DNA from 4 places in the Nocardia sp. NBC_00881 genome. Region 2 is predicted to be linked to each of the others. Evidence: riboswitches for the same ligand, from Rfam matches in the RefSeq annotation. Region 2 holds a riboswitch; each other region holds the start of a gene.
The links. A riboswitch is a leader RNA that binds a small molecule or an ion and turns the genes downstream of it on or off. The one in region 2 is predicted to bind S-adenosylmethionine.

Region 1 (7,582 bases), 840 kb from region 2:
GGCCTTTCTCACCGGCGGCGCTACGGCGTGGATCGTCTTCGCAATCTGCGCGGCGCTGCTCGTGATTTCCGGGATCATCAAGTACACCTGGCCGGGCCGCAATATGAAGGAAGCGGGTGTGTCCAATCGTGCGGTCTTCGTCGGCGCGATCCTCGGCATCGTCGGGTTCTTCGTGATACCGGTGGTCGGCCTATTTGTCGGTTTCGTGCTCGGCGTCTACCTTTCGGAACTCCAACGCCTGCGTATCGGTCAACAGGCTTGGCAGGCAACGGTGCACGCGCTGAAGGGTGTCGGTCTGTCCATGCTCATCGAACTCTTCGGTGCGCTGCTGGCGACCGGTGTCTGGGTCGTCGGCGTCATCGTCGCCTGAGCGAATGACAGGCGCGGTCGTCACGACCGCTATCGCTCGATGGCGGGGAACGGAATCGTATCTCCCGCTTGGGCTTCGGGGAGTTCTTCACGGTGCAGCCGGAGGGTCGGCGGTTCGGGACGGTACAGCGGCAGTGTTGGGGCCGGGTCGGGGGGGATGACGCGCTCGCGGGCCGGGAGCCGGTAGAAGGCGCGCGCGTTGTCCTCCAGTACCGGGTACATGTCGGTGCCCACCACATCGCAGAGGAGGTCGACGTCCGAGTCCTCGAATGGGCGGCCCGCACGGGTGCCGGGGAGATCGCTGCCGAACATCAGTGCTTCGGGATTCACCGCGTGGATGCGGCGCAGCGTGTCGGCGACGTTCATCGCGACCCGGCCGAAACCGGTGGCCTTGACCCGCGCCCCTCGGTCGACGAGATCCAGCAGGAACGGCAGACCCTCTTCCGACATGCCGAGATGGTCGACCGACAGCGCGGGCAGCTTGGAAATGACCGGTTGCAGCGAGGCGAGCATGGTCCCGTCGATGTAGACCTCGACGTGCCAGCCGACCAGCTCGTATGCCCGCAACGCCTGGAGCGTCATTCCGGTGATGTCGGCGGCGGCGCGCTTGAGGTTGAACCGCAGCGCGCGCACACCGATGCGGTCCAGCTCGATGATCTCCTCGTCGGTGGCGTCCAGGTCTAGGCGGGTGACGCCGACCCAGCCCTCGCCCAGTTCGGCCAGGGCGGCCTTCAGATAGCTCTGATCCGTGCCCTGGAACGAGCCGCTGACCACGGCGCCGCCGCCGACATCGAAGCGCGCCATGCGCTTTCGGTAGTCGGCGATGGTGAACGGGTCGGGCAGGTAGCCCTCGTTCTCGGCCAGCGTGAACCGCGGGTCGAAGATGTGCAGGTGGGCATCGAACACTTGTACAGAATGCCTCAGTGTCGGACTTTCCGCTGCCGCACTGCGGTGGTTGCCGCGGCAGCGGAGCTGATCCCGCCGGGGTGGTCAGACCTTGTGCGGCTCGCTGGCACGGAGCATGTCCTCGCGCTCGACGACTTTGACCCGCTCCCGGCCCTCCGGCTCGCCGAGCGCGCGCTCGTGGGCGTCCAGGCGGTACCAGCCCTGCCAGGTGGTGAACGGGATGCCCTTGCCCTCGAGGAACTCGGTGACGGCGTCGAGCTCCGGTTCGGCGGCCGGGGTGAAGCGCACGCTGTCGTCGAGCAGGCAGGCCACAGTCTCGTTGGCGTCGCCCTTGGTGTGGCCGATCAGGCCGACGGGACCGCGCTTGATCCAGCCGGTGACGTAGGTGGCAGGCAGGTAGCGGTCGGCGCCGTCGGCGTTCTCGTCGGCGATCACGCGACCGGCCTCGTTCGGGACGGTGCCGGCCTGGTCGTCGAAGGGCAGGTTGGTCAGGTTCTGCGACAGATAGCCGACGGCGCGGTACACCGCCTGCACGTCCCAGTCCTTGAACACGCCGGTGCCTTTGACGTTGCCGGTGCCGTCGAGCTGGGTGCGCTCGGTGCGCAGGCCCACAACTTTGCCGTTTTCGCCGAGCACCTCGGACGGGGACTCGAAGAAGTGCAGGAACAGCTTGTGCGGTCGGTCGCCGACGTCGCGGATGGCCCACTGCTCGAGGGTGTTGGCGACCATGTCGACCTGCTTCGAGTGGCGGCGCGCGGCTTCGGAGCCTTCGTCGTAGTCGATGTCTTCGGGGTCGACGATGACCTCGATGGTCGGGGAGTGGTCGAGCTCGCGCAGCTCGAGGGGGGTGAACTTGGCCTGAGCGGGTCCGCGGCGGCCGAAGACGTGGACCTCGACGGCCTTGTTGTTCTTCAACCCCTTGTAGACGTTCGGCGGGATCTCGGTGGGCAGCAGCTCGTCGCCGGTCTTGGCCAGCACCCGCGCCACGTCGAGTGCGACGTTGCCGACGCCGAGGACCGCGACTTTCTCCGCGTCCAGTGGCCAGGTGCGCGGCACGTCGGGATGTCCGTCGTACCAGGACACGAAGTCCGCCGCGCCGAACGAACCATCCAGGCCGATGCCGGGGACGTCCAGGGCGCGGTCGGCGTTGGCTCCGGTGGAGAAGATCACCGCGTCGTAGAAGATGCGCAGGTCATCAAGGGTGATGTCCGTGCCGTAGTCGATGTTGCCGAGCAGCCGCACCTGCGGCTTGTCGAGCACCTTGTGCAGGGCGGTGATGATGCCCTTGATCCGCGGATGGTCCGGTGCGACGCCGTAGCGGATCAGCCCGAACGGCGCGGGCATGCGCTCGAACAGGTCGATGCTCACCTCTGCGTCGGATTTCATCAACGCGTCGGCGGCGTAGATCCCGGCCGGTCCGGCGCCCACGATCGCGATGCGGAGCGGGCGAGTCTCGGCGGTGTGCGCGTCAGGCCCGGAGGAGGCAGCTTGCGTCACCACGGAGGGCCCGCGTACACCGCTTGTTGATCCTGCACTCTGTTCGGTCATCTCTTACGCGCACCCTTATGGTCGAAACAATTAACGACGTCGGTCCTTAGCTTAGGCTAAGTTGACGCACTGGCTTGGTTGCACCCTGTCGGTGCCGACACCGGCGATGCTGGCTCGGGTCTGCACGGTGCCCGGTTCACTGCGACGACGAGCTGCCGATTGGCGATGACAGCTGGCCGCAGTCCCGCGATTCTATCGGGGTGGCCGATGCCTCCCCGCGCCGGTGCGTGAACCGGGTGGATGCCATCGAACGTCACAATCACCGGCTACCCGTTCCTGCGCGCGCTATAGCGACCGTCCGGTCTCCGTCGAGCAATAGGCGTGTCCCGAAGGGGGCCCGAGCGCTCGATACCGGCACCGACCAGGGATCATCGTGTCATGACCGAGCAGCAGCCGACCGCGGGCGAGGACGAAATCATCCAGGTCGATCAGACCGACAACCGCTCCGCGGTTCCTTTCGCCGCGGCCGCGGCGGTCGCGGTAGTCGTGCTGGTCGCGATCGTGCTCGGCGGGATGCTGTCGCCGACTGAGAAGAATGTCACAGATTCCGACCGGATCGTCGCGGCGGTCCGTAACTTCGTCGAGGGCTCCAACAACACCGACACGGTGCCGCCGCCCGGCACCGCCTGCCAGGGCTTCGATTCCGCGCGTTCGCCGCTGGCCGGACAGGCGGGGCCCGGAAAGTCCGTCGAGATCACTGAACTCGACAATCCGATGAGGGACGGCGACAAGGGCAAGGCGACCGTGACCACAAAGGTCGACGGCAACGAGGCGACGGCGACCTGGAATCTGACCAGATCCGGCGACAAGTGGCTGGTCTGCAACTGACCGTTACCGCAGTGCGAACAATCGTTTGACATGGCGACCCGCGTCGGTGCAATCTCAGTCGAAGGTCATGAGAACCAGTGTCAAGCCCCGGCATTACTGGTCGGCAACCCTCCTCCGCGGTGGGGTGCTCCGGGTGACGACCCGGCCGTCGCTTCAACCCGAGCGCGGCAAGTGCGGATACGCAGGAGGTGCACATGAGTTATGCCGGTGATATCACTCCCCAGCAGGCGTGGGAAGTTTTGCGGGATCATCCCGAAGCCGTCTTGGTCGACGTGCGGACGGAAGCCGAATGGAAATTTGTCGGCATCCCCGATACGAGTTCGATCGATCGGCCGACGGTGCTTATCGAGTGGGTCGACTCCACCGGCGCGCGCAACGAAGCGTTCGTCGAGCAGCTGAAGCAGGCCCTGGTGGACCACACCCCGGACGCTCCGGTCGTGTTCTTGTGTCGTTCCGGCCAGCGTTCGATCGGCGCGGCTGTCGCCGCGACCACCGCGGGCTATCACACCTCCTATAACGTGCTCGAAGGCTTCGAAGGTCCGCTCGACGAGTTCGGGCATCGCGGCGGCTCCGGCTGGCGTGCCCTAGGACTTCCCTGGCGGCAGTCGTGATCACCGGCGGTGCGTTCGACCGCCCGCTGCCCGAGGGCGTCGGTCCCGCGACGCTCGGTGTTCGGGGTGGGCTGCGGCGCTCGGGTTTCGAGGAAACCGCCGAGGCGCTCTACCTGACCTCCGGCTTCGTTTACGAAAGCGCGGAGGCCGCCGAGGCCGCCTTCACCGGCGACGTCGAGCACTTCGTCTACTCCCGTTACGGCAACCCGACGGTCGCCATGTTCGAGGAGAGGATGCGGCTGATCGACGGCGCCGAAGCGTGTTTCGCGACCGCGAGCGGAATGTCGGCGGTATTCACCGCCCTCGGTGCGCTGCTCGGCGCCGGTGATCGACTCGTCGCCGCGCGCAGCCTGTTCGGCTCTTGCTTCGTGGTGTGCGACGAGATCCTGCCGCGCTGGGGCGTGGAGACCGTCTTCGTCGACGGCGAGGATCTGGACCAGTGGGAGCAGGCGCTGTCGGTGCCCACCCAGGCGGTGTTCTTCGAGACGCCCGCCAACCCGATGCAGACGTTGGTCGATGTACGCAGGGTGACCGAGCTGGCACATGCGGCGGGCGCGAAAGTGGTGCTGGACAACGTCTTCGCCACACCACTGCTGCAACGCGGTTTCGAACTCGGTGCCGACGTGGTGGTCTACTCCGGTACCAAGCACATCGACGGCCAGGGCCGGGTGCTCGGCGGTGCCATCCTCGGTGCCAAGGACTACATCGACGGTCCGGTGAAAACGCTGATGCGTCATACTGGGCCGGCGCTGAGCCCGTTCAATGCGTGGACGCTGCTCAAAGGGCTGGAAACGATGCCGCTGCGAGTGCGCCATTCGGCGGAGTCGGCGCTGCGGATCGCGCGATTCCTGGCGGACAACAAGGCCGTCAGCTGGGTGAAGTACCCATTCCTGGAATCACATCCGCAGCATGTTCTGGCCACCAGTCAGATGAGTGCGGGCGGCACCGTGGTCACCTTCGAGCTGAAGGCGCCCGAAAACGAGGCGAAGAAGCGCGCTTTCGAGGTGCTGAACCGGCTTCGGATCGTGGACATCTCCAACAACCTCGGCGACGCCAAATCCCTGATCACCCATCCCGCCACCACAACCCACCGCGCGATGGGCCCCGAGGGTCGAGCCACCATCGGCCTCTCCGACGGCGTCCTGCGCATTTCGGTAGGTCTCGAAGACGTCGAAGACCTGCTCGGCGATCTCGACCGAGCACTGGCCTGACCCGCACGCACCGCATGTGCCCAACGGGCCCCTGCAGGGTCAGGTGGTGGTGGTGTGCTCGATCTTGGTGAGATGGGCGATGTTCGCCTGGTCTTCGGGGGTGCCGCTCGGTTCGGTGGTGAACCACGCGTCGAGGATTTCGCGGAGTTCGGCGCTCGAGGTCGAACGGAGGCTCAGAGCGAGGACGTTCGCGTCGTTCCAGGTGCGGGCGCCTGCCGCGGTCGCGGCATCGGTGCAGAGTGCCGCGCGGATGCCCGCGACCTTGTTGGCCGCAATCGAGGCGCCGGTGCCGGTCCAGCAGCAGACGATGGCCTGGTCGGTGCGGCCGGCCGCGACATCGCGTGCGGCGGCCTCGGTCGCCCAGGCCCAGTCGTCGCGTTCGGCGTCGGACAGTGCGCCGTGCAGCACGGCTTCGTGCCCGCGCCTGCCCAACTCGCCGACCAACTCCTCCGCCACGCCTATCCGCTCGTCCGCCGCCACCGAAATTCGCATGTTCCCAGCGTAGTGCGCCTTCTCGTCACTGCGTGGTGGGTGTCCGGCCGATGCTTCTGGGTTTTGCGGGCTCAGCCACAGCGGAACCCGACGGCAGCAGCAATATTGACAGTATGCTGTCAAATATGACAACATACTGTCATGCAGACGAAGACAGTTCACCTGGCCGTTTACGACACCCTGGCCGACTGGGAGGTGGGTGCGGCCACAGCGCACATCAACAAGTCGAGTTGGCACCGGGAGCCGGGGACGTGGCAGGTCAAGACGGTCGGCCTGGCCGCGGAGCCGATCACGACAATGGGCGGGATGCGCATCGTGCCGGACGTCGTGCTCGCCGACCTGGCGCCCGCCGACAGCGCGATGCTGATCCTGCCCGGCGCCGAGACCTGGGAGGGTGCGGAGCTGGTGCCGTTCGCGCGCAAGGCGCGTGAACTCGTAGCGGCGGGTGTTCCGGTCGCCGCCATCTGTGGCGCCACCTTCGGGCTGGCCAAGGAAGGTCTGCTCGATACCCGCAGACACACGAGCAACGTCGCGGAATACCTGCTCTACAGCGGCTATTCGGGCGGCGATCACTATGTGAGCGAGCCCGCCGTCACCGATGGTGATGTGATCACGGCGAGCGCGAGCGCGCCGTTCGAATTCGCGCGCGAGGTGCTCGGCAGGCTCGGCATATATGAGCCGCACGTTCTCGACGGCTGGTACCGACTGTTCGCGCATGCAGATCCGGCAGGCTACGCAGTGCTCGCGGAGTACGAGGCGCGGCGGGCGGCGCAGGTCGGATGAGGAAGAATCGCACGGCGACCCGGTCGATCCGCCGAATCGCCGTGCGGTACGCGTCGGGAGGTGAATCATGGCCGGTGAGCAGGAGCTGTTCAGCACAGCAGCGATCACGTCGTTCCGTTTGAACGGCCAGTTCCTCGCGGTCGCCGAGGAACTGGCCCGACCCGCGGGTCTGACCGCGGCCTGGTGGCAGGTGTTGGGTGCGGTACTGCACACACCGCTGTCGGTCGCGGGTATCGCACGCGAGATGGGCATCACGCGCCAGAGCGTGCAGCGCATCGCGGACCTGTTGGTGGACAAGGGGCTTGCCGAATACCGTCCCAACCCCGCGCACCGCCGCGCGAAACTCGTCGCCGCTACCGAGGAGGGTCTGTCCGCCGTCCGCCGCGTCAACCCGCAACACGCGGTGATGGCGAAACGCCTTGCGTCCCAAATCGGTCCGCGACAGCTCGCGCTGACCGTCGAAGTGCTCACGAAGCTCTCCGCCGCGCTGGACGCGATCACGGAGGACTAGGGCATGCTTCGCGCCCTCATGCCTATCCGAATCGAGTGGTGAACGGGGACTTGGTTCGCCCGACGAGGTCGGCGACGGAATCCACCACCATGGTCGGCCGGTAGGGGTACGCCTCGAAGGACTCGCGGGTGGAGATGCCTGTGGTGACCAAGATGGTGCGCATGCCCGCTTCCAGGCCGGAGATGACGTCGGTGTCCATCCGGTCGCCGATCATCACGGTGGACTGGGAGTGGGCGCCGATGCGGCGAAGCGCCGAACGCATCATCAGAGGGTTCGGCTTGCCGACGTAGTACGGGTCGCGACCGGTGGCGCGGGTGATCAGC
Region 2 (7,582 bases):
GAGGTCGCCGATCTGCGCGCCGAGGGTCGCACTCCACAGTTCGGCAACCCATTGCGCGGTGCCGGTCAGGTCGTTGTCGTCATCGTCGTCTGCGGAGTTGGGCAACGGCCAGGGCAGCGCGTCACGGTCGACCTTGCCGGACGTGCGGGTGGGCAGCTCGTCGACCACCGCGAGTCTGGGGACCAGCGGGGATGGAAGTTGTTCGGTGAGAACGGCCCTCGCGGCTTTGGTGTCGAAGTCCTGCGTCGGACCGGTCAGATAGCCGACCAGGATCTTGTTGCCTGCCTCGGTGGTTCGGATCGCGGCGGCGGCACCTGTGACACCGGGAAGACGCTGGAGCGCGTTGTCGATCTCGCCGAGCTCGATGCGGCGGCCGCCGAGCTTGATCTGATCGTCTGCGCGGCCGAGGAAGACCAACCCGGTGCTGTCGTTGCGGACCAGGTCGCCGCTGCGGTAGGCGCGGTCCCAACCGACCGAGGGCAGAGGGGCGTACTTCTCGGCGTCTTTGGCCGGATCGAGATAGCGCGCGAGGCCGACCCCGCCGATGACCAGTTCGCCGGATTCGCCCTCAGCCACGGGGTTTCCCGCCTGGTCCACCACGACGAGGTCCCAGCCGTTGAGCGGAAGCCCGATCCGGATCGGCCATTGGCCGTTCAGCAGCGCGGCACAGGCGACGACTGTCGCCTCGGTGGGGCCGTAGGTATTCCACACTTCGCGATTCGAATCACCATTTCCGGCAAGGCGTTCGGCAAGTTCCGGCGGCACGGCCTCGCCACCGAAGATCAGCAGGCGTACCGCCTCCAACGCCTCGACCGGCCAGGTCGCCGCCAGGGTCGGCACAGTCGAGACGATGCTGATCTCGCGCCGCACCAGCCAGGGACCGAGATCGGCGCCGGTGCGCACCAGATCGCGCGGGGCGGGGACAAGGCAGGCGCCGTTGTGCCAGGCCAGCCACATCTCCTCACAGGACGCGTCGAAGGCGACCGAGAGGCCGGCGAGGACCCGATCACCGGGACCGATCGGGGCGTCGCGCAGGAACAGGTCGGCTTCGGCGTCGACGAAGGCTGCGGCATTGCGGTGGGTGACGGCAACACCTTTCGGCGTTCCGGTGGAGCCGGAGGTGAAGATGATCCAGGCATCGTCGTCGGGGGTAGGCAGCGTGGACCAGCTGTCGTCGCGCGTGTCCCGCTCGGCCGCTCGGATGCCTGCGGAGGTGGTCTCGATCCCTTCGGCGGTCACGATTGCGGTGACCTGGGCTTCGCCGAAGACCAGCTGGGCGCGCTCGTCGGGGTCGTCGGCGTCGACCGGCACGTAGGCGGCGCCGGTGTACAAGACGGCGAGGATGGTGATGTAGAGCCCGCGTGTGCCCGACGGCAGACGCACGCCGACCCGGCCGCCGGGTCGCACGCCCGCCGTGGCGAGCCGGGCCATGGTCTTCTCGATCTCGACCACCAGCTCCAGGTAGGAGAGCACCACCTGGCCGTCATCGATGGCGGGGGCGTCCGGGTGGGTGAGTGCGGTGGCCGTCAGGATGTCGACGAGCGTGCGGACCTGGGGGGCATGGCCGGCTCGCAGCAGTGGGCTTGCTGTCGCGTCAACCTGGGGCTGGAGCATGGTGCTCTGCGCACCTCCCATCGAACTGGCCTCGCACTTCCGATAGTTGTGTCATAGTTGGGTTACCAAAGGGCAAACGCCACGCTGGCCAATCGTCCACGGTACCCGGGTTGTAGTTGATTCGTTGTTCACCGAACCGGTCCGCGGGAGCGGGCGATGCTTTGCCCGCTATTGCAAGGATGCTGTGCCCGCTATTGCAAGTCAGCGTCTGGTCACGGTGTGTGGGGTTCGCCAGATAATCGCTGACGGTCGGTCAACGATCTCACCCCGACGCCGACCAGATCCCCGTCCACTTGTGGTCGTGGTTGCCCCGCGAGCGGCGTCGGTTTCGCACGTTCCGGGGGAACCAGGTTGACAGTTCCAGCTCGTGTCTGCCAGTCTCGGGTCAGGTCATGAGTGCCAGCGTGAAGCCCCGGCTTGTTGGTCGGCAACCCTCCTCCGCGGTGGGGTGCTCCGGGTGACGACCGGGCCGACGCCCGACCGGGCGCGGCAAGCGCGGACTCGACGAATCATTTCGATCGCGGGTCCCTGAACCGACGGGATTTACGTGATGACCACTGCTGTCGACAACACCTGCGCCGCTCTCGCCCGGGTCTCCGGCGACGACCTCCGAGTGCCGCTCGTGCAGGGTGGGACGACCACCTACGCCAACTTCGACTACGCGGCGAGCGCGCCCGCATTGGCGCAGGTCATCGACCGGGTACAGCAGCTGCTGCCGTTCTATGCGAGCGTGCACCGCGGCGCGGGTTACGCCTCCCGGATCTCCACCGAGTGCTACGAGGCCGCGCGCGGCTCGGTCACCCGGTTCCTCGACGCCGCCGACGACCAGGTCGTGGTGTTCACCCGCAACACGACCGACTCGCTGAACCTGCTGGCCTCTTGCGTGCCCGGCGAGACGGTGGTGCTCGATATCGAGCACCACGCCAACTTCCTACCGTGGGCCAGGAACGGCCGGCGCGTCGTAGCGGCCGCCGACACCGTCGAGGAGACCATCGGCACGCTGGTCGCCGAGCTGTGCAGCAGACCGGCCGCGTTGCTCGCGGTGACCGGCGCGTCGAACGTGACCGGTGAGGTGCTTCCGCTGGAACGGCTGGCCACCATCGCACACCAGTGCGGTGCCCGGATTCTGGTGGACGCCGCGCAACTGGCGCCGCACCGGCGAATCAGTTTGCGCGAGACGGGCATCGACTACCTGGCTTTCTCCGGGCACAAGCTGTACGCACCGTTCGGCGCGGGCGTGCTTGTGGGCCACCGCGACTGGCTGGACGCGGCCCAGCCGTATTTGGCGGGCGGCGGGGCGGTGCGTGAGGTGAGCACGACCGCGGCCGAGTGGGCCCCAGCTCCGCAGCGGCACGAGGCCGGGTCGCCGAATGTGCTCGGCGCCGCCGCGCTGGCCGCCGCCTGTGACGCGCTCTGTGCGATCGACGCCGAGACTCTTGCCGCCCACGAACACCGGCTCGCCGACCGACTTCGCGACGGCTTGGCCGCCATTCCCGGTGTTCGCTTGCTCAGCATCTGGACCGACAGCCCCGACACCGTCGGCATCGTCGCCTTCACGCTGGATGGTTTCGTCCCCGGCCACGTCGCCGCCTATCTCTCCGCAGAACACGGCATCGGTGTCCGCGACGGCCGTTTCTGCGCTCACCCGCTGCTCACCCGTCTCGGTCTGGATGGCGCACTCCGGGCCAGCATCGGCCTCGGCACCACCTCCGCCGACGTGGAACGCCTCGTCGAGGCGGTCGCCACCCTCGTCCGCACCGGCCCCGCCTGGGATTACGCCGCCACCAACGGTCTGTGGAACCCCACCCCCGAAACCCGCCCCTTCACCTCAGCCGCCCCCACCGGCGCTGCCCCCTGCCTCCTCGGCTGAAGGCCGCGGATCGGAAGGTAAAGATTATTCAGGAGTACCGCCTGGATTGGGCCAGTCGCAGTTACCGGCTGGCCGAAACACATCAAGATGTGCTCCGTCTGACCGACCCGTTCCCGCTCGACGTCGACTTCGCCGCGCTGGACGGCGGCTGAGCCGCCGCGACCGCGGGTCGCGAGCCGCACTGCCCGTTCAGTCGCCCAGCGATGACGGGCGGTAATAGCGCCCGTTGTAGTAGAGGAGCGGGGCGGCGGCGGGTTTCTCGTCCGTGTTGTCGTGAACCCGGGTGACCAGGCCCACAACGAACGTGTGATCGCCGATCGGAATGAGTTGCCGCACGGCGGTACGCAGCCAGATCGGGGTGCCGTGCAGGACCGGTTCGCCGGTGTCGAGGGTGGTCCACAGGGAGCGATCGGTGAAGCGTTCCTCGGCGGCCCTGGAGAAGCGGTGGGCCAGGTGCTGCTGGTGTTCGCCGAGGAAGTGGATGACCACGGATTCGGCTTCCAGCAGCGCGGACAAGCTGGAGGAGGTGTGCGCGATATTGAAGGAGACCAGCGGGGGTTCCAGCGACAGCGAAGCGAACGAGGTCGCGGTGAAGCCGACCGGCCCCTTCTGCGCGGACAGTGTGACCACGGTGACGCCCGCTGGATAGTGTCGCAGGGAGGCGCGGTATTGCTCGGCCGTGATGCCGCTTAGATCATCGGGGATCTGGAACTCTGTGTCAGGCCGTGGCGCTTCGGTCACATGACGAAACTACGCCCGATTCTCGGCGGGTGGCCGACGCATGGTGGTCCGGTGTGTGGTGCCATCGCTCGCGATTCAATCAACGTCGATCGGAAGGCCCGCGGTGATTCGCACCAACTCGGGGAACGACGTGCGGAAAATGGTGTTCGGGTGTCCGCCGGCGGCCCAGACCTCACGGTGCCGGGACAGTGCGCTGTCCACCCAGGTGGGCAGGTTGGTCGGGTGGCCGACCGGCGCGACACCGCCGATCGGCTGTCCGGTGACCTCACGCACAAGATCGGCGGGCGCGCGAGTCAGCGTTCCCTCCAGTCGCGCGCCGGTGTTCGCCAAATCGACCTGGTGCGCGCCCGAGACCAGCAGTAGCACCGGATCGTCGTCGAGCAGGAACACGAGCGATTTTGTGATGGCACCCACCTCGACGCCGAGCGCCTGTGCGGCATCCGCGGCGGTATGCGTCGGCGCCGGCTGGCTGACGATGAGGCCGTGATGTCCACGGGCGATGAGGGTGTCCGCGACCCGGCACGCGACCGGCGGCAATGACGACCTGCGCATGCCACCAGGGTAGAGCGACGGCGGACAGTACGCCGGGTGAGTTGGAATGCCGATCAGTATTCCGGGTAGCCCTCGATCGGACCGAGCATTTCCGCGATCCGCTCGCGGGTGATCCGCGCGAGTTCGGACAGGCTGCGCTCCGAGACCTGTTCATGCACAACCGCTTCCAAGGCGCGATCGATATCCTGCTGGGATAGCGCAGGCAGTTCGACATTCGCCTTGGTCATCAGCGCGTCCCGGTCCGCATAGGGGCGTGCTTCGGTCAGCTTCGCCGCCCACGTGACATTACTGCAGCACTCGTACAGCGCGTGAACCGCGCGCCGGCGTGACATTTCGTTGAACCGGTCGAGGCCGATTCCCTGATGCATCAGCATGGGCGCCTCCGAACCCGATGACTGCGCTTCGCCGACTCGACCATGATCCGTCTTCCAGCGAACCGGGACCCAGGGCGTCGCTGCGAATTTGCACAGGATTTACACGCTCCGAGGCTGGTCCGCACAACGGACGTTCCGCAAGCCGGGAGACGGGCCATCGGACACCTCGATACGCTGTACGAATGACAGATTGGCAGGCTTTCACGGTCGAAACGAAGGACCACGTCGCACAGGTGACGCTCACCGGTCCCGGCAAGGGCAACACGATGGGCCCGGATTTCTGGCGTGAGTTGCCGGAAATCTTCCAGGCGCTGGACACCGACCCCGAGGTCCGTGCCATTGTGCTGACCGGTTCGGGTAAGCACTTCTCCTATGGGCTCGACCTTTCCGCGATGAGTGGCACGTTCGGACCGCTGATGGCCGACCGGGTCCTGGCCGCGCCGCGCACCGGCTTCCTGCACGAGGTGCGCAAGATGCAGTCGTCGGTCACCGCGGTGGCGGACTGCCGCAAGCCGGTGATCGCCGCGGTGTCCGGCTGGTGCATCGGTGGCGGGCTGGACCTCATCGCGGCCGCCGACATCCGCTACGCAAGTGCGGACGCTAAGTTCAGCCTGCGGGAGGCCAAGGTCGCGATCGTCGCCGACATCGGGTCGCTGCACCGACTGCCCGGCATCATCGGTGAGGGGCACCTGCGCGAACTCGCCTACACCGCCAAGGACATCGATGCCGCGCGCGCGGAGAAGATCGGCTTGGTCAACGACGTTTTCCCGGATCAGGAAGCGGTGCTGGACGCGGCGCACGCCACGGCGCGCGAGATCGCCGCGAACCCGCCACTGGTGGTGCAGGGCGCCAAGGACGTGCTGGATCAGCGGCACAAAGACGAAGTCGCCGCAGGCCTGCGCTACGTCTCGGCCTGGAACGCCGCATTCCTGCCCTCCGAGGACCTCGCCGAGGCGGTCAAGGCTGTGTTCGAGAAGCGCGCGCCCGAATTCAAGGGCCAGTAAAGCCATCTCCGAAGCGGGGAGTCCGGACGTGCCGGGCTCCCCGCTCATCGGTCGGACGGTCAGTGTCCGCCGTTGTCTTTCAGCCGTGCGATCGACGCCTCGACCTCGGCCTCGGCCTCGGCACGGCCGACCCACTCCGAGCCCTTGACAAACTTGCCCGGCTCAAGGTCTTTGTAGCGCTCGAAGAAGTGCTTGATCGCGGCCAGCTCGAACTCCGGCACGTCCTTCAGGTCCTGGATATGGTCCCAGCGGGGGTCGCCCGCGGGTACGCACAGGACCTTGTCGTCACCGCCGGCCTCGTCGGTCATCTTGTACATCGCGACCGGACGGGCCTCGACGATTACTCCGGGGAACACCGAGTCGGGCAGCAGGACCAGCGCGTCCAGCGGGTCACCGTCCTCACCCAGGGTGTTCTCGATGTAGCCGTAGTCGGCGGGGTAGACCATGGACGTGTACAGGAACCGGTCGAGCCGGACCCGTCCGGTCTCGTGATCGACCTCGTACTTGTTCCGGGAACCCTTGGGGATCTCGATCGTGACGTCGAACTCCACGCCATCTCCTTCAATGCGTCTGGGCCGAGTCCGACGACTCGGCTTCTCTTCGGCGGCTGTCGACCCGGCGACCCGGCCGCTGTGGAGTGTGCCGACTCGCCAGGTTGTTCGGGGGAACAGTTGCGCAACGAGGATAGTGTGAGCGGCGGGGATATGGGTGCGGCAGGCGGCTGCCGCGGACTTCAGTCAGGAGAGCGTCGGCGACGTGTCTGGTCGGAACAATAACGTCGGTGGGCTGGCCGCCCGGCGGCGTCGGAACATGTGGATCGGGGTCACGACCCTGCTGGCGGTACTGCTCGGCGGCGGCATAGGAGCGCTGCTCGCGCTGAAGCCATGGACCGAGGAGTTCCGTCACGGCGGGCTGACCATCGCGGCGCCACCCGCGCCGGTCAAGTCGTTTCCGCGGGTCAGCCCAGCTCTCTCGAACGCGCCCGCGCCGAGCCCCGCTGGAATCGCGGCCGCGCTGACGCCGGTGATCGGCAATCCGGACCTCGGCGCGTTCGCGGGCGAGGTGACCGATGCCGACAGCGCGACCGTGGTGTGGAGCGGTGAGGCGAACAAGCCGATGATTCCGTCGTCCACTGCCAAGATCCTCACCACCGCGGCCGCGCTGCTCACCTTGCCCGCCGAGCACCGGGTCACCACCCGGGTGGTTGCCGGTTCGGCGCCGAACGAGCTGGTGCTGGTCGGCAGCGGCGATCCGACTCTCACCGCGGAGCCGGACGGCAAGGGCTACTACCCGAACGGCCCCCGGCTGTCCGATTTGGTGGCGCAGATCAGGTCCTCGGGCCGCTCGGTGGACACGATCCTCGTCGACACCTCTGCCTACGCGGGCCCGACCATGGCGCGGGGATGGGACCCACTCGACATCGGCGG
Region 3 (7,582 bases), 1.9 Mb from region 2:
GACAACGCGGTCAGCCAGCCGATGCCGACGCCCGCGATCGCCGAGGCGGCCACGAACACCACCGCGAATACGCTCAGGCCGAGGCCCGCGATCTTGGCGAACATCAGCGCAGGATGCGGCATATCCTCGGTCGGCTCGGCGGCGTCGTCGGGCTGTTCGCTCGCGGGCAGGTGCGCCGGATCGCGTCCCACCCGCTGCGCCGCGCGGCGTTCGCGCTCGTGCAACATCCAGATCCACACCAGGAACGGCAGCGCGATACCGGCGGTCGCCTTGATGGCCACGCCCACCGCGACGACCACGATGCCCGCCACGTGGTGGCGCTCCAGCACCAAAGCGATGCCCGCGCACATCAGGCCCACCATCAGCATCTCGTTGTGTACGCCGCCGATCAGGTGGATCAGCACCAAGGGGTTCAGCACAGCCAGCCATAGCGCGACGGTCGGCTTCCCACCGAGGTGCTTGGTCAGATAGGGCACCGCCCACATCATGAGCGCGAGGCCGGGCAGCATGACGAACCGCATCGCGATGGTGCCCGCCACCACATTGTCGCCGGTTACGGCGGTGATCGCGCGTCCGAGCAACAGGAACACCGGACCGTACGGCGCGGTGGTGGTTGTCCAGACGGGGCTTACGTTGTCCAGCAGCACACCGGGATTCGCGACCGGCCCGACCTGGTAGGGGTCGAAACCGTCGCGCAGTAGCGCGCCCTGGGCCAGGTAGGAGTACGCGTCGCGGCTGAACATCGGCACAGCGAACAACAGAGGGAAGATCCAGACGCCGACGATCGCGCGCAGCTCGTTCAGGGTCACACCGGCGTCCGTACGGTCGCCGGTCCCGATCGTGGCGCGCCCGAGCCGGACCCAGGCGGTGACCATCAGCAGTACGCCGATCCAGATGCAGATGGTCGAGAGCGCGTAGCCATGGCCGAAGCGGAGCCAGGATAGGTGCACGGCCTCCAGCAGCGGGTCGCGTTTGCGGACGCTGCCCGCGCCGAACCCGCCGAAGGTGATCATGACGGCGCCGAAGAAGCCGAGCAGGGCGGCATGGCCTTCGGGGCTTCTGGCGAAGTCGGCGTAGGTGCGCATCCACCACAGGAAACCACGGGGGGTGGCCGATTCGCGGCGTGCCGAAGTGCTGGATGCGGGGCCGGTGGTGTCGGTGGAGGCGGCCTCTGCGGTGCGCGTTTCGGGGGATGCCATCTGGTGTCGGTCCCCCCGAGTGGTCGGCGGTCGCAACCGCGAGCGAATAGGTCGGCGCTTAGTTTACGGCGTCGCCCCGAACCCTATCCCGCTGGTGCGTGGGGTTTCGCTTCGAGCGCGTGAGATATCGCCGGAAATGCGGTTTGCCGCCAGTTTTCCGGACAACAGCGCGGTCGGCACACCGACGCCGGGGGTGGTGCCGCAACCGGCGATAACCACGTTGTCGCTGGAGCGGGGAAAATTACTCGGCCGAAATGGCCCGGTTTGCCGGAAAAGGTGTGCCGCGGAGAACGGAGTGCCGGCCAGCATCCCCTGATCGAGCCAAGTCCGCGGCGTGTCGAGATGGTCGACGGCGAAGTGCCCGGTGATGCCGTGGTATCCGCGTGCCTCGAGCACGGCGAGTAACTCGCGCAGGTAGGCGGGCCCGATCCGCACCCAGTCCAGCGGCGCCGCAGCCAGATTGGGGCACGGCGCGAGCAGGGAAAACGGCTCGTACCGTCCATCGCCCCGGTCGATGAACAGGCTCGGATCGGTCAACGCGGGCCGAGTGAGCAGCAGTGAGGGATCGCTCATCAGCGCGCCGCGGCCGCGGCGCCCGGTGATCTCGGCGAACGTGGCGTCCCAGGCTTGGCCGAACTCGATGGTGTGATGTGCTCGCACCGGCCAGGTCTCGGCGACCGCGGTGGGCACGGTTCCGTGCGCGACGACGGCGGAGGGTGCGGCGCGCAGCAAGCGTCTGCGCCGCACACCGAATCGTTCGATCGACCCGAGGTCGGCGGTGAGCACGAGCGCGTCGCAGTCGAAGGACCGTCCGTCGGCGGTGCGGGCGCGCCGGGCTCTACGGCCCGCGTAGTCGATCCCGACCACTTCGGCGCCGAGCTCCAGAGTTCCGCCCGCGTCGGTGAACGCCTGGGCCATCGCCGCGGCGATCGCCCGCATGCCGCCCTCGGGGAAGTAGACGCCCAGCGAGGTGTCCATGTGCGGTATCGCGCCGTACACGGCGAGCGCGTCGGCGGGCGGCATGCCCGCGTACAGCGCCTGGAAGGTGAACAGGCGCGCCAGCCGCGGGTCGCTCAGGAACCGGTGCACCCGGGAGCCGAGCCTGCCGAATCCGCCGAGCCGCACCAATTCGACCAGGGCGCGGCGCTTTTCGGATTTGCGAACCAAGTCCAGCGGCGAGTCGAAGTTGGTGTCCATGAACTCGGTGAACTCGGCCGCGTAGATGCGGGCCAGCCAGTCGCGCAGGCGCCGGTAACCGCTCGCCTCGGCAGGGCCGCAGGTGCGTTCGACCTCCGCGGCCATCGCGTCCGCGTCGGCGAACACCCGGATGTCGGCGCCGTCGGCGAACCTGGCGTGATAACTGGGCGTCAGCCGATGGATGCGCAGCGCGGGGACACAGGTCTCCGGGCTCCGGTCGACCGCGGCGAGCGCGTCGGTGATCAGCTCGGGCAGCGTCAACACGGTGGCGCCGGAGTCGATGTCGTAGTCCGCGCTCCGGTAGCGCCCGACCCGGCCCCCAGGATGGTCGGCCCGCTCGAGTAGCGTGACCGTGCGCCCGGAGCCGGTCAGGTACAGCGCGGCGGACAGCCCCGCCAACCCGGCGCCGACGACGACCACACGATCGGTCGGCCCCGCAACGGTCTTCACCCGGCTCTCCTTGTCATCGCCGCGGCGCGCGGGCCGCCGCCGCTCATGTCTCCACCTCGCTGGCGCTCGGCTGCGCCATGACCGAGAACTCGGCTGTGTTCATTGTTCGCTCGCTGCGCTCGCTCATGCGGCGCGCTTGGTTGCTGCCAGCGCCATCGCGCGCAACCGTTCTTTCGCGGCGGGAGTCGCGGTGCTGGTCTCTATGGCGGCCAGGCCGCTTTCGGTGAGTTCGGCGATCCGGCGCTCCACTTTGTCGACCGCGCCGAGTTCGGTGAGCACCGCGCGTAGGCGCTGCACGTCGTCCGCGCTCAGGTCGGTGCCGATGCTGGTGCGCAGCAGCTCGCCCGCGGCCGGGTCGGTGGCGTCGGCGCGGCGCAGCGCTTCGGCCAGCAGCACGGTCCGCTTGCCTTCCCGCAGGTCGTCGCCGGAGGGCTTGCCGGTCACCGCCGGGTCGCCGAACACGCCGAGCAGGTCATCGCGCAACTGGAAGGCGATGCCGATATCGGTGCCGAACGTACGATACGCCTCGACCAGGCCCTGATCGGCGTCGGCGATGGCGGCGCCGAGGTGCAGCGGGCGTTCGACGGTGTAGGCGGCGGTCTTGTACCGATTGATCCGCAAGGCGGCCGCCACCGATTCGTCGGCGCCCGCCTCACCGTGGATGTCCAGCAGCTGACCGCCGAGCACCTCGGTGCGCATGCATGCCCAGACCGGCGCGAACCTGGCGATGGCCGCCGGGTCGAGGCCGGAGGCCTGCACCATGTCGTCGGCCCAGGCCAGCGCCAGGTCACCGATCAGGATGGCCACGCCGGCGCCGAAGTGCGCCGAGTCGCCCGTCCACCCGTGCTTGTGGTGGCGCTGCTCGAAGTCGACGTGCACGGTCGGGAAGCGCCGGCGAGTGTGGGAGGAGTCGATGATGTCGTCGTGCACCAACGCGCAGGCCTGCACCAGTTCCAGCGCCGAGCACACGGTGAGCACCGCCGTCGCCTCGGGGCCATTTGAAGCGCCGCCCGCGCCGAGCCACCCGGTCCACGCGAACGCCGGCCTCGTGCGCTTTCCGCCGCGCAGCACGAACAGCTGAAGCGCATCGACGGCATCGACGAAGACCGGTCCTAGTCGCTCGATTATCTCGCGGCGAGTCAGGAAGAACGCGGTCAGGGCGCTTTCCACGGCGGAGACGAAGGCAGGCGTGCCCGGCTGCGGCACACCGGCATGCGGCGTCTGGGTACCGATTCCGGCAGACAGGGGGGCCTCCAAGGTCGTGCGGTGGTGGCCGCGCGGGAGCGCGGTTCACGGGTGTCGGCGGCGCGAGTGATTCGAGGCCGAGCGGGGGATGGTCGCGCGTTTCGCTCGACGTGGCGAACGTGCTGCCTGGTCCGAAGAATACGCGGGGCGCCCGAATGACCTGACGGCGCTGCCGCCGGTCACCTCTACACTGGACCGGTGACTTTCGACAACGTGCGGGGAAGCTCGACCCCTGGCCGGCCGTCCCGGACGCACCCGAACGTCTCTGGAACACCGTCGGTTGTGCAGAGTCTGCGGGACCACGCGGGGAGCGCGGTGCCGTTCTCTGTGGAGTTCAATCCGCCCCGGGACGCCGCCGCCGAGGCGCGGTTGTGGCGTGCCGTGCGCCAGTTCGAGTGCATGCACCCCGCGTTCGTGTCGATGACCTACGGTGCGGGCGGTTCCACCCGTGACCGCACCGTGCGCATCACAGGAGAGCTCGCGCAGGAGACCACCCTGCTGCCGGTCGCGCACCTGACCGCGGTGGAGCACAGCGTCGCCGAGCTGCGTTCGCTGGTCGGCGCGTACGCCGACTCCGGGATTCGCAACATCCTGGTGTTGCGCGGCGACCCGCCAGGCGATCCGCTCGGCGAGTGGCACAAGCATCCCGACGGCGTTTCCTACGCAGAAGAGCTGGTGCGCATCGTGCGCGACCTAGGTGACTTCCACGTCGGCGTCGCGTCGTTCCCGCAGGGCCACCACCGCTCGCCCGACCTGGCAACCGACACCACGTTCCTGGCCGCGAAACTGCGTGCGGGCGCGGAGTATTCGATCACGCAGATGTTCTTCGACGTCGAGCACTACCTGCGCTTGCGCGACCGGGTCGCGGCGTTCGACCCGGTCGAGGGCGCCAAGCCGATCATCCCCGAGCTGATGCCGATCACCTCGCTGCGCACCGTGCAGCGTGCCGAAGAACTATGCGGCAGGCCGCTGCCCGCCGCCGTCCTGGAGCGGTTGCGCAAGGCAGCGGGCGACGGCTCCGAGGAGAACGCCGCCGCGGTGCGCTCCGCCGGCATCGAGATCGCCACCGAGATGGGGCAGCGGCTGATCGACGAAGGCGCGCCCTGTCTGCACTTCATCACCCTCAACTTCGCCAAGGCGACCAGCGAGGTGCTCACCAATCTCGGCTACGGCGTCACCGCCGCACCGATCAGCGCCTGAGTCCTCGCTTCCGGCGGCGTGGCCGCCCGAATCCGGGCCCAGCGCGACGAAAGCCGGTGCGGCCGCCGCGCCCAGACCGATGAGCGTGATCGACGACGATCCGCCACCGAGACGAAGTGATGCTCGTCGAGCCAGTATCGGTGGTAGCCCCATCGTTCGGCGTGCCGCGCCAGCTCGATCGCGTTGCGCAGCGCCTGCTGCGGTGTCGATCACGCGCTGATCGGGGACGGGTCGAGGACTGATAGCGGAACGGTCATGCGGCCCGCCCCTGCGTCGGGTCCTGTTCACCCGCCTCGATGGCCACCCGCAGCCGGTTCTGCGCTGGCGCTACCGGGCAGGTCGCGAAATCGGTGAAAGCGCACGGCAGGTTCGCCGCCCTGTTGAAGTCGAGCGACACCGTGCCGTCCACCTCTGGTGCGCCCACGGCCAGTGAGCGTGCCACGGGGTAGGTGGTGACACCACTGGTGGCGTCGGTGAACAGCAGCCGCAGGTTGTCCGGGGTGCCGAACGCGACAGCCCGCTCGGTGACCTCGCCGACGGTGAATTCGATGGTGCCCGAGGCGATGTGGTAGTGCTCCAGCCCGTCGACCACCGCGCCGGTGGTCACTGTCTGCTGTTCGTCGAACGGCGTGAACCGGCCGGACACCACCCAACGTGGATTGGGCGCGTAGGTCGGGATGCCGTCGAAGCCGAGCAGATCCGGCGCTGCCGGATCGTGTACACGGACGGCGTAGCGGCCGGTCCGGCGGATCACCTCGAGCACCCGGTCCTCATGCAGCACAGAAACTCCCGGCGCACCCTCGGCGGGCCGGACGATCTGCACACCCGCGATGCCGCGGCCGTCGTACTCCAGTCGGTCGGCGGGCTGTGCGGTGATGAAGACTTTGTCGTCGGTGACCCACCAGGTGCCCGGCACGTCCGGCAGCCGCTCGGGCCGGTCGGTGAGCCAGTGCAGTCCGGTCAGACTGAGAATGCCGACCGGATCGCGCAGCTGGTCCTCGCGTGCGTGGTGCCAGCGCGCCCACTCGATCTCGAAAACGCTGGTGATGCTGGTGGTCATGACGCTCGGGCTCCTTCGTGGGCGGTGGTGCGATGGTGGGTATGGCGCAGGCTGGGTGGTCGCACGAGGTGACTCCCTCGGCGTGTGAGTCGTCGCGCTGGCGCTTCGGAGGGCGTTCTCGAGCGCGTGCTGGGTCCGGACCGCCTAGCCCGGCTTCGCCGGGGGCGGCATCCGGTGTGGCGAACGCACTCATGACGGAGTCCTTCTGGGGGAACGAAAAGACAGCGCCGGGAGCGGCGGTCGCATCACCCGGCCAGCGACGGGTGCACGGGCTGACTGCGGGAGGATCAGCTACGACAGCTCGCGGAGGTGACTGTGCACTGGTCGATGTGGCGACGGCCCCAGTGCTGGCCGTGGGCAGGGATGATCACTTCAATTCCTCCATCGATCCCGGCGGAAGCACCCGCACCCGGTGACCGGGGGGTTGCTGCGACGTCGATGAGCCAGGTCTCTCGGTCGCTCTGGATGGTTGATGCCGACCCTCGGTCAGCCGATCCCAGGGTCGAGTCGAATTATCATGCCCAGTAAGTTGGCTCTGGAACAAGAGAAGTAATCACCGTGAACGTAGACCTTGCTGCTCGCGGATTCATCGGATCTTTGTAGTAGCCAGATGTGCGCTGATGCCAGGGGTGAACATCTCCGTCGCGTAAGCCCGGGGAACGGGTCGCCGAATGTCATGAGTCCGATGCAGCATACGGCCTTTGCCGGTGGTGGGAGACCACGGCCGCGCGCGTGCGACATCGGCCTGTACCGGTTACTCGACCGCGGCGGCGTTCTGCCTCGACAGCACTCCTTCTACGTCGCCCGACGGTGGCGGGAGCCCCTTTGCCAGGTACCGCTTCTTCCCGCCGACGGTCGGCGTCACCGCAGTCCCGTGACCGTCCGGCCGCGCGGAACGCGTCCTCCGCCGCGGGGTGTGCTTTCGGCGGGGCCCGCTACCCGGTCGCCGATCCGAGTGGGCGGCCTTTCCAGCGCAAAATGCCCTGGCGGCGGGCGCGGCGCGAGCGCGCCCACAGCAGAAGATACGCCCCGATCGAGAGCGGATGCGCTAGGGCGGCAACGACGTCCGTGCCCGAGAGCGGGCCGCCGGTCTCCGTGGAACGGGCAAGCAGCCTGCTCGTGACGGCGGCGAGATAGCCGAGCAAGCCCATGCGGCGGACCGCGCCTTTGCCGAGCATCGCGGCCGCCGGTGGCACCCAATAGGTCACGGCGGCGAGTAGTGCCACCGCCG
Region 4 (7,582 bases), 840 kb from region 2:
CAAGGAGGTCGTCACCGGCAGTGTCGAGATCACTGCTGACGCGCCCGTCGCCGCGGCGGGCACGATCGCCGATCGGGTGCGCGAGGTAGGCGGCCGGATCGACAGCCGCACCGAGCAGCCCGGCACCGACGACGAGCCGAGCGCCACGCTCACCGTCCGGGTACCCGCCGACAAGACCGACACGTTCATCGATGCCCTCGGCGGCGTCGGGCGCGTTACCCGGGTCAGCACCAATCGGGACGACGTCACCATGCAGTGGGAGGACCTGGACGCCAGGATCAAGGCGCTACAGGCTTCGGTCGACCGGCTGCGCGCGCTTATCGCGGGCGCCACCAACACCGCCGACCTGCTCAATGCGGAGCAGGCGATGACCAGCCGACAGGGTGAGCTCGACAGCCTCACGGCGCAGAAGCGGCATCTCGACGATCAGGTCGCCCTGTCCACGCTGACCATCGATATCACCACCGGAGACAAGAAATCCGACGACGACGCCGACAACTTCTGGGACGGCATCGTCTCCGGCTGGAACTCGCTGGTGAACTGGCTCGAGGACGCGGTCGTGTTCACCGGCAAGGCCATACCGTGGCTCGGCTTCCTGTTGGTGATCGCCGCCCTGGTGTGGGGCATCGCCCGGCTGGTGCCGCGGCGTAGGAAAGCCGTGCGTGGAGGGGGAGAATCGGCACCGGCTCCCGTGGAGCCTTCGACCAGCGCCGAACCCTCGCGAGGCGCGGATACCAGCGCAGGAGACAAGGGTGACGACGGTAGTAAGGGCGACGATCAAGCCGAACAGTCGTAAGGGTCCGCTGGTGGAAACCTTCGACGACGGGAGCCTGCAACTGTACGTGCGGGCTCCCGCTGTCGAAGGCAAGGCCAACAAGGCCGCGATCGAGCTGATCGCCGAGCACTACGGGGTGCCCAAGTCCGCGGTCCGGCTGGCGGCGGGCGCCGCGTCGCGTTTCAAACGGTTCGAGATCAACGTCTGATCCGCGGTGTCGTTGACGGACAATGCTTTCCATCCGTCGTCTAGACTCCGCCGGGGAACCCCAGCTGGCGCCACGCCTCGTACACCGTCACCGCCGCCGCGTTCGAGAGGTTCATCGAGCGGCGTCCCGGCAGCATCGGGATGCGCAGCAGATCGGTGACGCGCGGATCGGTGAGCACCGCCTCGGGCAGGCCGGTGGGTTCGGTCCCGAACAGCAGCACGTCGTTCTCGCGGTACGTCACGTCGGTGAACCTGGTGGTGGCCTGCGTGGTGAACGCATAAACCCGCTTCGGGCGCAGCGCTTCCCACGCCGCCGCCAAATCGGAGTGCACCGTCACCGACGCCAGATCGTGGTAATCCAACCCGGCCCGCCGCAACTTCGGCTCGGACAGATCGAACCCCAGCGGCTCGATCAGATGAAGATGGCACCCGGTCCCCGCGACCAATCGAATCGCGTTCCCGGTATTCGGCGGGATGCACGGCTCATGGAACATCAGATGGAACACAGGGCCAGTTAATCAGGTGCCGGTGCAGCTGAGTCGAGGCCCCGGCGGCAGGCTCGAGCTGCCGCCGGGCCGTGGTAGCTGCCGAGCACCGCTCGGAATAGTGTGTGCGGCTCAGCCGCAGCTGCCCGTGCTGGGCTGGCCGGTCACGTCGGCGGTGATGACGTTCGTCGTCGACGCATAGTCGTGATTCCCGGTGGGGCATTCCTAGGCGCATGCACAACGCATGTGTATCTGTCCGTTCGGGATGGCGAAGGATGTGGCGTTGTTCCTGATGCCTGTCAGCGGAGCGGGGTGGGTGCGTCTGCAAGAATCGGAGGCGTGACCGACGCTGACATGCCCACCGCCGAACACCGGTCCGGCAGCCGCAGCCTGGGTGCGCAGTTCCTGCGCTGCCATCTGCCGATGGTCGTCGTCACAGTGGTGATTGTGGTGGCCGTGGTGTTCGTCGCCTCCGACCGGTGGCGACGTGGGGCGTTGTTCTTCGGCGGTGCGACGCTGCTGGCCGCGGCGTTCCGCCTGTGCCTGCCGACGGCGCGGGTCGGTCTGCTCGCGGTGCGCAGCAAGCCGTTCGACGTGGGTGCGCTCACCCTGCTCGGCTCGAGCATCGTGTTCCTCGCGGTCACGATCAACACGATGGGTGTCGGCTAGCGCACGATGTTTCGTGTCGGTGGCGGCTGACATTCAGGCGTACAAGCCCCGCCCGGAGGTTCGCGGCTCAGCGTCCGGACCGCAGGCCGATCCGCGCCAACCGCATGGTCTCGGTCAGCAGCTTCGAGACCGCGGCCGCCTCGGTGAGGAAACCGTCGTGCCCGTCGCGCGAGTGCACGACCTCCAGCCCGTCGCAGCCGGGTAGCAGATCAGCCAGCTCCTGCTGGGTCCAGAGCGGGTAGAGCCGATCGGAATCGACGCCACCGACCACGCAGGGCACCGGCGTGGACGCGAGCGCCGCCGCGACACCGCCGCGCTCGCGCCCGACGTCGTGGCGGTTCATCGCCTCGGTCAGCAGCACGTACGTGGCGGGATCGAAGCGCTTGCACAGCTTCTCGGCCTGGTGGTCCAGGTAGCTCTGCACCGCATAGCGGCCGCCGCGCAACGGATCCTCGTCGCCCTGGGGCTTGTTCTGGAACCGGTGGTCGAGCTCGGACTCGGTGCGGTAGGTCAGGTGCGCGATGCGCCGGGCGATGCCCATGCCGGCCATCGGGGCGCGGCCGGTGTCGTGATAGTCGCCACCCTGCCAGTCGGGGTCGGCTTTGATCGCCGCGATCTGCGTGGTCTGAGTGCCGATCTGGTCGGCGGTGGCGCGCGCGCCGACCGCGAGCACCAGCGCGGAGGCGACCCGTTCCGGCGCGCCGACCATCCACTCCAGCACCCGCATGCCGCCCATCGACCCGCCGACGACGGCGGCGAGCCGCCGGATGCCGAGCAGGTCCATCAATGCCGCCTCCGCGGTTACCTGGTCTCGGATGGAGATCTCCGGAAACCGTGCGCCCCAAGGCTTTCCGTCCGGATCGCGGGTGGACGGGCCAGTGCTGCCCATGCAGCCGCCGAGCACGTTCGTCGCGATCACGCACCATTCGTCGGTGTCCAGCGGCGCGCCGGGACCGACCATCCCGTCCCACCAGCCCGGCAGCGGGTGGATGTCATCGGCCCTGCCGACGACGTGCGAGTCGCCGGTCAGCGCGTGTTCGACAAGCACGACATTGTCCAGCGCGGGGGAGAGCTCACCCCAGCGCTGCACCGCCAAGTGGACGTCCGGCACGACCGCGCCGCTCTCCAGGAGCGCATCCCCGATGGCGATGATGCCGAGCCGCCCGTCTGGAGGCGGCTGTACCACGCCGGACGAACAGGCGATATTCGGTTCGATACGCACGGTCACGCCGCAGCCGCCGCGAAACCGGCGCGAGGGTCGGTGTCGGAATCTCGGATACCAACTGTCGGGCGGACCAGGCGGTGGATAGCTCCGGAGGCCGATCTCTCGTCGGGTGCCAGGTGAGAATGCGTCCTCGACGCGGGGTCCATCACGAGAGAACGCACATCCCCGATGTTAGCCACAAGGCTCTGCGGGGCCGATCCGTCGACGAACTTCTTGCCCGCGCCGACGCCGCCGCGCGGCGCGAACGCGGCGACCGTGCCATTCGGGACCAGTCGCTGCGTGTGCGGGCGAGCGCTCGTCATGCCGGAACGAACCTGTCCGAGCTGGATCTGCTCAGTGCCGAACGGCACCTGCGCCAGGTAGTTTCCGGTCGCGGGCGCGGTGAAATCACTCATGGTTTTGCTCCAAAGCAGGTGTTCGCCGGTACTGAAGGGTTATCCCGGTATGTGTGAACAACAACACATTTCGGCGACCTCCTGTGCGCGCTTGCTCCCGACTTTCGGGAGCCAGGTCATCACCCGGAGCACCCCGCCGCAGCTGGAGGGTTGCCGGCCAGCGAGCCGGGGCTTGGCGCTGGCACTCATGACCTTTTCGGCATCATAGCTGGCAGGCGGTCAGCCTTAGAAATCTTCCGGCGAACTCACTGGCCATCGCTGGTTCGCGCGACGCAGCAGGTGCGTACGAACTCGTCGAAGGTGGCGATGAACGCGGCGCGTCCTGCCGCGGCCGCGGCCGCGGTCGCAAGGTCGTCCTGAACGAACGCCTCGCCTGAGCACTCCATGCCGACGTGGCCGATCAGCTGCCAGGTTCCGACGATCAGGCGCACCGCGGGTGAGTCGGGTTCGGTGCCGAGCCGCTCGGCCACCACGGCCGCGATCGCGGCGGTCTTGTCGTCGGCCTGTTCGAGGCTGCGCGCGCTGACCGACGGGTTGCTGCGCAGAATCCGCTGCATCTGCTGGAACTGCCGGAACGAGATCGGTCCCGTGTTGCCTTCGTCGGCAGCCTGGCCCACCACGTGCAAGAACGCCTCGCGCAGCGACTCGAGTTCGTTGCCTGCGACCGGAAGGTCGCGCAGAGTCTCGGCGACGGCGAGCCCGAAGTCCTTCACCGGGCCGAGGACGATGTCCTCTTTGCTGTCGAAGTAGCGGTTGATCGTTCGCGGCGAGACATCGGCGGCGTTGGCGATCTGCTCGACCGTTGTCGCGTCGAAGCCCTGGGTGTCACACAGGTCGAGGCCGGCCTCGATGATGCGCAGCCTGGTCTGCTGCTTCTTGCGTTCGCGCAGGCCGGGCTGCCCCGGGTTCGCTGGTGGGCTCGCGGAGGTGTCCGCCGCTGCGCTCGCGCCGATCGGCGCTGATGACTCGAGCATGTGCACATCGTATCGCGATCTGACAGTTTCATGTCTAGAACGGCCAAATGTCGGATTGCGACATTTTTCTCTTGACGACAAATGTCGCTAAATGACAGGATGGCTCCACTACTTCGACCAACGAGGAGATGACGGTGACCGAGACTGCGAAAGCGGTAGACGTTCCGGAAAGACAGGGCAGTTCGGCGCGCTGGCTTGCGCTGGGGGTGATCGCATTAGCCCAGCTCATGGTGGTTCTGGACGCCACGATCGTGACCATCTCGCTGCCGTTCGCCCAGCGCGATCTCGATATCAGTGACGGCAACCGGCAATGGATGCTCACGGCCTACACGCTGATCTTCGGCGGCCTGCTGCTGCTGGGCGGTCGGCTGGCCGATTACCTGGGGCGGCGCCGGATCTTCCTCATCGGGCTGGTCGGCTTCGCAGGGGCCTCCGCTCTGGCCGGTCTCGCGCAGAATGGCGCCGAGATGTTTGCCGGGCGTGCGCTCCAGGGTGCGTTCGCCGCACTGCTCGCGCCGGCCGCGCTCTCGCTGCTGTCGGTGACCTTCACCGAACCCGGTGAGCGCGCCAAGGCCTTCGGCCTGTTCGCCGGCGTCTCCGCCGGCGGCGCGGCGCTCGGATTGATCGCGGGCGGCGCACTCACCGAGTACGCCTCCTGGCGCTGGTGCCTGCTGGTCAACACGCCGGTCGCGTTGCTCGCGTTGCTCGGCGCGCTGGCCTGGGTGGTGAAGGACGTGCCGACGCCGCGCAGCGGAGGTTACGACGTGCCGGGCGCCCTCACCGTGACGACGGGCCTGATCGCCATTGTGTACGGCTTCAGCCGCGCCGCCGACGACGGCTGGCTGGCGGGCAGCACCCTCGCGCTGCTCATCGTGGGGCTGGGCTTGCTCATCGCCTTCGTCGCGATCGAACGGCGCTCGTCGAACCCGCTGTTGCCGCTGCACATTCCTGGGGAGATCAACCGGGGTGGCGCGTTCCTTGCCGCGCTGCTCATCCCGATCGCCATGTTCGCGATGTTCCTGTTCCTGAGCTACTACTTCCAGATCACGCTCGGCTACTCCGCGCTGAAGGCAGGCTTCGCGTTCCTGCCCTTCCCGGCGGGCATCGCGATCTCCGCGGGCGTCACCAGTGCGTTGCTGCCCAAGCTCGGGCCGCGTCCGCTGATGGTGGGCGGCGCCGTGCTCGGGGTCATCGGCCTGGTGCTGCTCGCGCAACTGGGCTTCGGCGACAGTTACCTCGCGGGTGTGCTGCCCGCGCAGGTGTTGATCGCGCTGGGCATGGGTCCGCTGTTCGTCGGCATGCAGACCGTTGCCCTGCATCAAGTGGAGGAAGAGGACTCGGGTGTGGCCTCCGCGCTGCTGAACGCGGCGCAGCAGGTCGGCGGCGCGGTCGGCACAGCGTTGCTGACCACCATCTCGGTGCAGGTCGCCAAGACCTTCGCGGCGAACAATCCAGCCATCGACAACTTGGCCGCGCGTGCCGCGATCCACAGCTACGACGTGGCCTTCTATGTCGGCGCCGGGTTCTTCCTCGCGGCTATCCCGGTCATCGCCCTCATGATCCGGGATCGGCCCGAGAGCCTGATCGAAGGCTCCGAACAAGGCGCTGCAGGCGCCTCGGACGCCCGGGTTCCGGTCGCCGTCTGATTCGGTCGCACGAGGTCCGCGTATCGCACCGGCGATGCGCGGACCTCGTCGTTTTCCTGTGCGTCGCGGTATCGAGGGGTTGCCGACGGCAACGGTCGTTGCGCGCCGCGAAGATGCCGCCCTACCAACCGGTAACTCGTGGCCCGGCTCACCCCGGGGGCTACCCGCGCGGTGAGATCTTCGGAAGCAGTACGCTTGTCTTGTTTGCACCAGAAGTCTCGCGGACAACGCGGGACATATACGTTGTCTGTTGGAACAGCTGGGGTCCGCTCACAAGCGTGTTCGCCTGGCCGTGCAATAAGGGCACCATCCTAGGAGGACACGAAGATCCATGTCCAAGATCAAGGTTGAAGGCACCGTCGTCGAACTCGACGGCGACGAGATGACCCGGATCATCTGGCAGTTCATCAAGGACAAGCTGATCCACCCGTATCTCGATGTGAACCTGGAGTATTACGACCTGGGCATCGAGTACCGGGACAAGACGGATGACCAGGTCACGATCGACGCCGCTGAGGCCATCAAGAAGCACGGCGTCGGCGTGAAGTGCGCCACCATCACACCGGACGAGGCGCGCGTCAAGGAATTCGGCCTGAAGAAGATGTGGCGGTCGCCGAACGGCACCATCCGCAACATTCTTGGCGGGACCATCTTCCGTGCCCCGATCATCATTTCCAACGTTCCGCGGCTGGTGCCGGGCTGGACCAAGCCGATCATCATCGGCAGGCACGCCTTCGGCGACCAGTACCGCGCCACCGACTTCAAGGTGTATCAGGCGGGCACGGTCACCGTGACCTTCACTCCTGACGACGGCAGCGAGCCGATTCAGCACGAGGTCGTGAAGATGCCCGAGGACGGCGGTGTCGTGCTCGGCATGTACAACTTCAAGAAGTCCATCGAGGACTTCGCGCGGGCGTCGTTCAACTACGGCCTGCAGCAGAACTATCCGGTGTACCTCTCCACGAAGAACACCATCCTGAAGGCCTACGACGGCATGTTCAAGGACACCTTCCAGGACGTCTTCGACGCCGAGTTCAAGACCCAGTACGACGCGGCGGGCCTCACCTACGAACACCGCCTGATCGACGACATGGTCGCCTCGTCCATGAAATGGGAGGGTGGTTACGTCTGGGCCTGCAAGAACTATGACGGCGACGTGCAGTCCGACACCGTCGCGCAGGGCTTCGGTTCGCTCGGCCTGATGAC

Region 1: another riboswitch for S-adenosylmethionine. It lies ahead of OH799_RS22630 (rhodanese-like domain-containing protein); the one in region 2 lies ahead of OH799_RS26435 (aminotransferase class V-fold PLP-dependent enzyme).
Region 3: another riboswitch for S-adenosylmethionine. It lies ahead of OH799_RS34470 (DUF1684 domain-containing protein); the one in region 2 lies ahead of OH799_RS26435 (aminotransferase class V-fold PLP-dependent enzyme).
Region 4: another riboswitch for S-adenosylmethionine. It lies ahead of OH799_RS29360 (PLP-dependent transferase); the one in region 2 lies ahead of OH799_RS26435 (aminotransferase class V-fold PLP-dependent enzyme).

The regions. Positions count from the first base shown of each region.
Region 1 is NZ_CP108798.1:5,303,489-5,311,070, reverse strand. Features, by position in the region: gene OH799_RS22650 (DUF456 domain-containing protein) at 1-370, shown strand, start outside; gene OH799_RS22645 (amidohydrolase family protein) at 400-1,275, opposite strand; gene OH799_RS22640 (FAD-dependent oxidoreductase) at 1,360-2,823, opposite strand; gene OH799_RS22635 (hypothetical protein) at 3,202-3,651, shown strand; SAM riboswitch class IV at 3,715-3,831, shown strand; gene OH799_RS22630 (rhodanese-like domain-containing protein) at 3,846-4,262, shown strand; gene OH799_RS22625 (O-succinylhomoserine sulfhydrylase) at 4,259-5,473, shown strand; gene OH799_RS22620 (RpiB/LacA/LacB family sugar-phosphate isomerase) at 5,513-5,965, opposite strand; gene OH799_RS22615 (type 1 glutamine amidotransferase family protein) at 6,107-6,748, shown strand; gene OH799_RS22610 (MarR family winged helix-turn-helix transcriptional regulator) at 6,816-7,259, shown strand; gene OH799_RS22605 (HAD-IIA family hydrolase) at 7,282-7,582, opposite strand, start outside.
Region 2 is NZ_CP108798.1:6,141,034-6,148,615, forward strand. Features, by position in the region: gene OH799_RS26430 (Pls/PosA family non-ribosomal peptide synthetase) at 1-1,614, opposite strand, end outside; SAM riboswitch class IV at 2,003-2,116, shown strand; gene OH799_RS26435 (aminotransferase class V-fold PLP-dependent enzyme) at 2,165-3,484, shown strand; gene OH799_RS26440 (flavin reductase family protein) at 3,674-4,225, opposite strand; gene OH799_RS26445 (YbaK/EbsC family protein) at 4,301-4,777, opposite strand; gene OH799_RS26450 (2-oxo-4-hydroxy-4-carboxy-5-ureidoimidazoline decarboxylase) at 4,831-5,151, opposite strand; gene OH799_RS26455 (crotonase/enoyl-CoA hydratase family protein) at 5,334-6,155, shown strand; gene OH799_RS26460 (inorganic diphosphatase) at 6,215-6,706, opposite strand; gene OH799_RS26465 (D-alanyl-D-alanine carboxypeptidase/D-alanyl-D-alanine-endopeptidase) at 6,966-7,582, shown strand, end outside.
Region 3 is NZ_CP108798.1:8,090,138-8,097,719, forward strand. Features, by position in the region: gene OH799_RS34445 (alpha-(1->6)-mannopyranosyltransferase A) at 1-1,199, opposite strand, end outside; gene crtI (phytoene desaturase family protein) at 1,263-2,846, opposite strand; gene OH799_RS34455 (polyprenyl synthetase family protein) at 2,970-4,103, opposite strand; gene OH799_RS34460 (methylenetetrahydrofolate reductase) at 4,290-5,291, shown strand; partial or broken gene OH799_RS34465 (LLM class flavin-dependent oxidoreductase) at 5,352-5,548, opposite strand; gene OH799_RS34470 (DUF1684 domain-containing protein) at 5,545-6,351, opposite strand; SAM riboswitch class I at 6,730-6,823, opposite strand; gene OH799_RS34475 (glycosyltransferase) at 7,287-7,582, opposite strand, start outside.
Region 4 is NZ_CP108798.1:6,980,069-6,987,650, forward strand. Features, by position in the region: gene OH799_RS29335 (DUF4349 domain-containing protein) at 1-796, shown strand, start outside; gene OH799_RS29340 (DUF167 domain-containing protein) at 753-983, shown strand; gene OH799_RS29345 (tRNA (cytidine(34)-2'-O)-methyltransferase) at 1,024-1,488, opposite strand; gene OH799_RS29350 (DUF3017 domain-containing protein) at 1,822-2,136, shown strand; gene OH799_RS29355 (homoserine O-acetyltransferase) at 2,204-3,364, opposite strand; gene OH799_RS29360 (PLP-dependent transferase) at 3,361-3,756, opposite strand; SAM riboswitch class IV at 3,839-3,949, opposite strand; gene OH799_RS29365 (TetR/AcrR family transcriptional regulator) at 4,002-4,730, opposite strand; gene OH799_RS29370 (MFS transporter) at 4,859-6,376, shown strand; gene OH799_RS29375 (NADP-dependent isocitrate dehydrogenase) at 6,708-7,582, shown strand, end outside.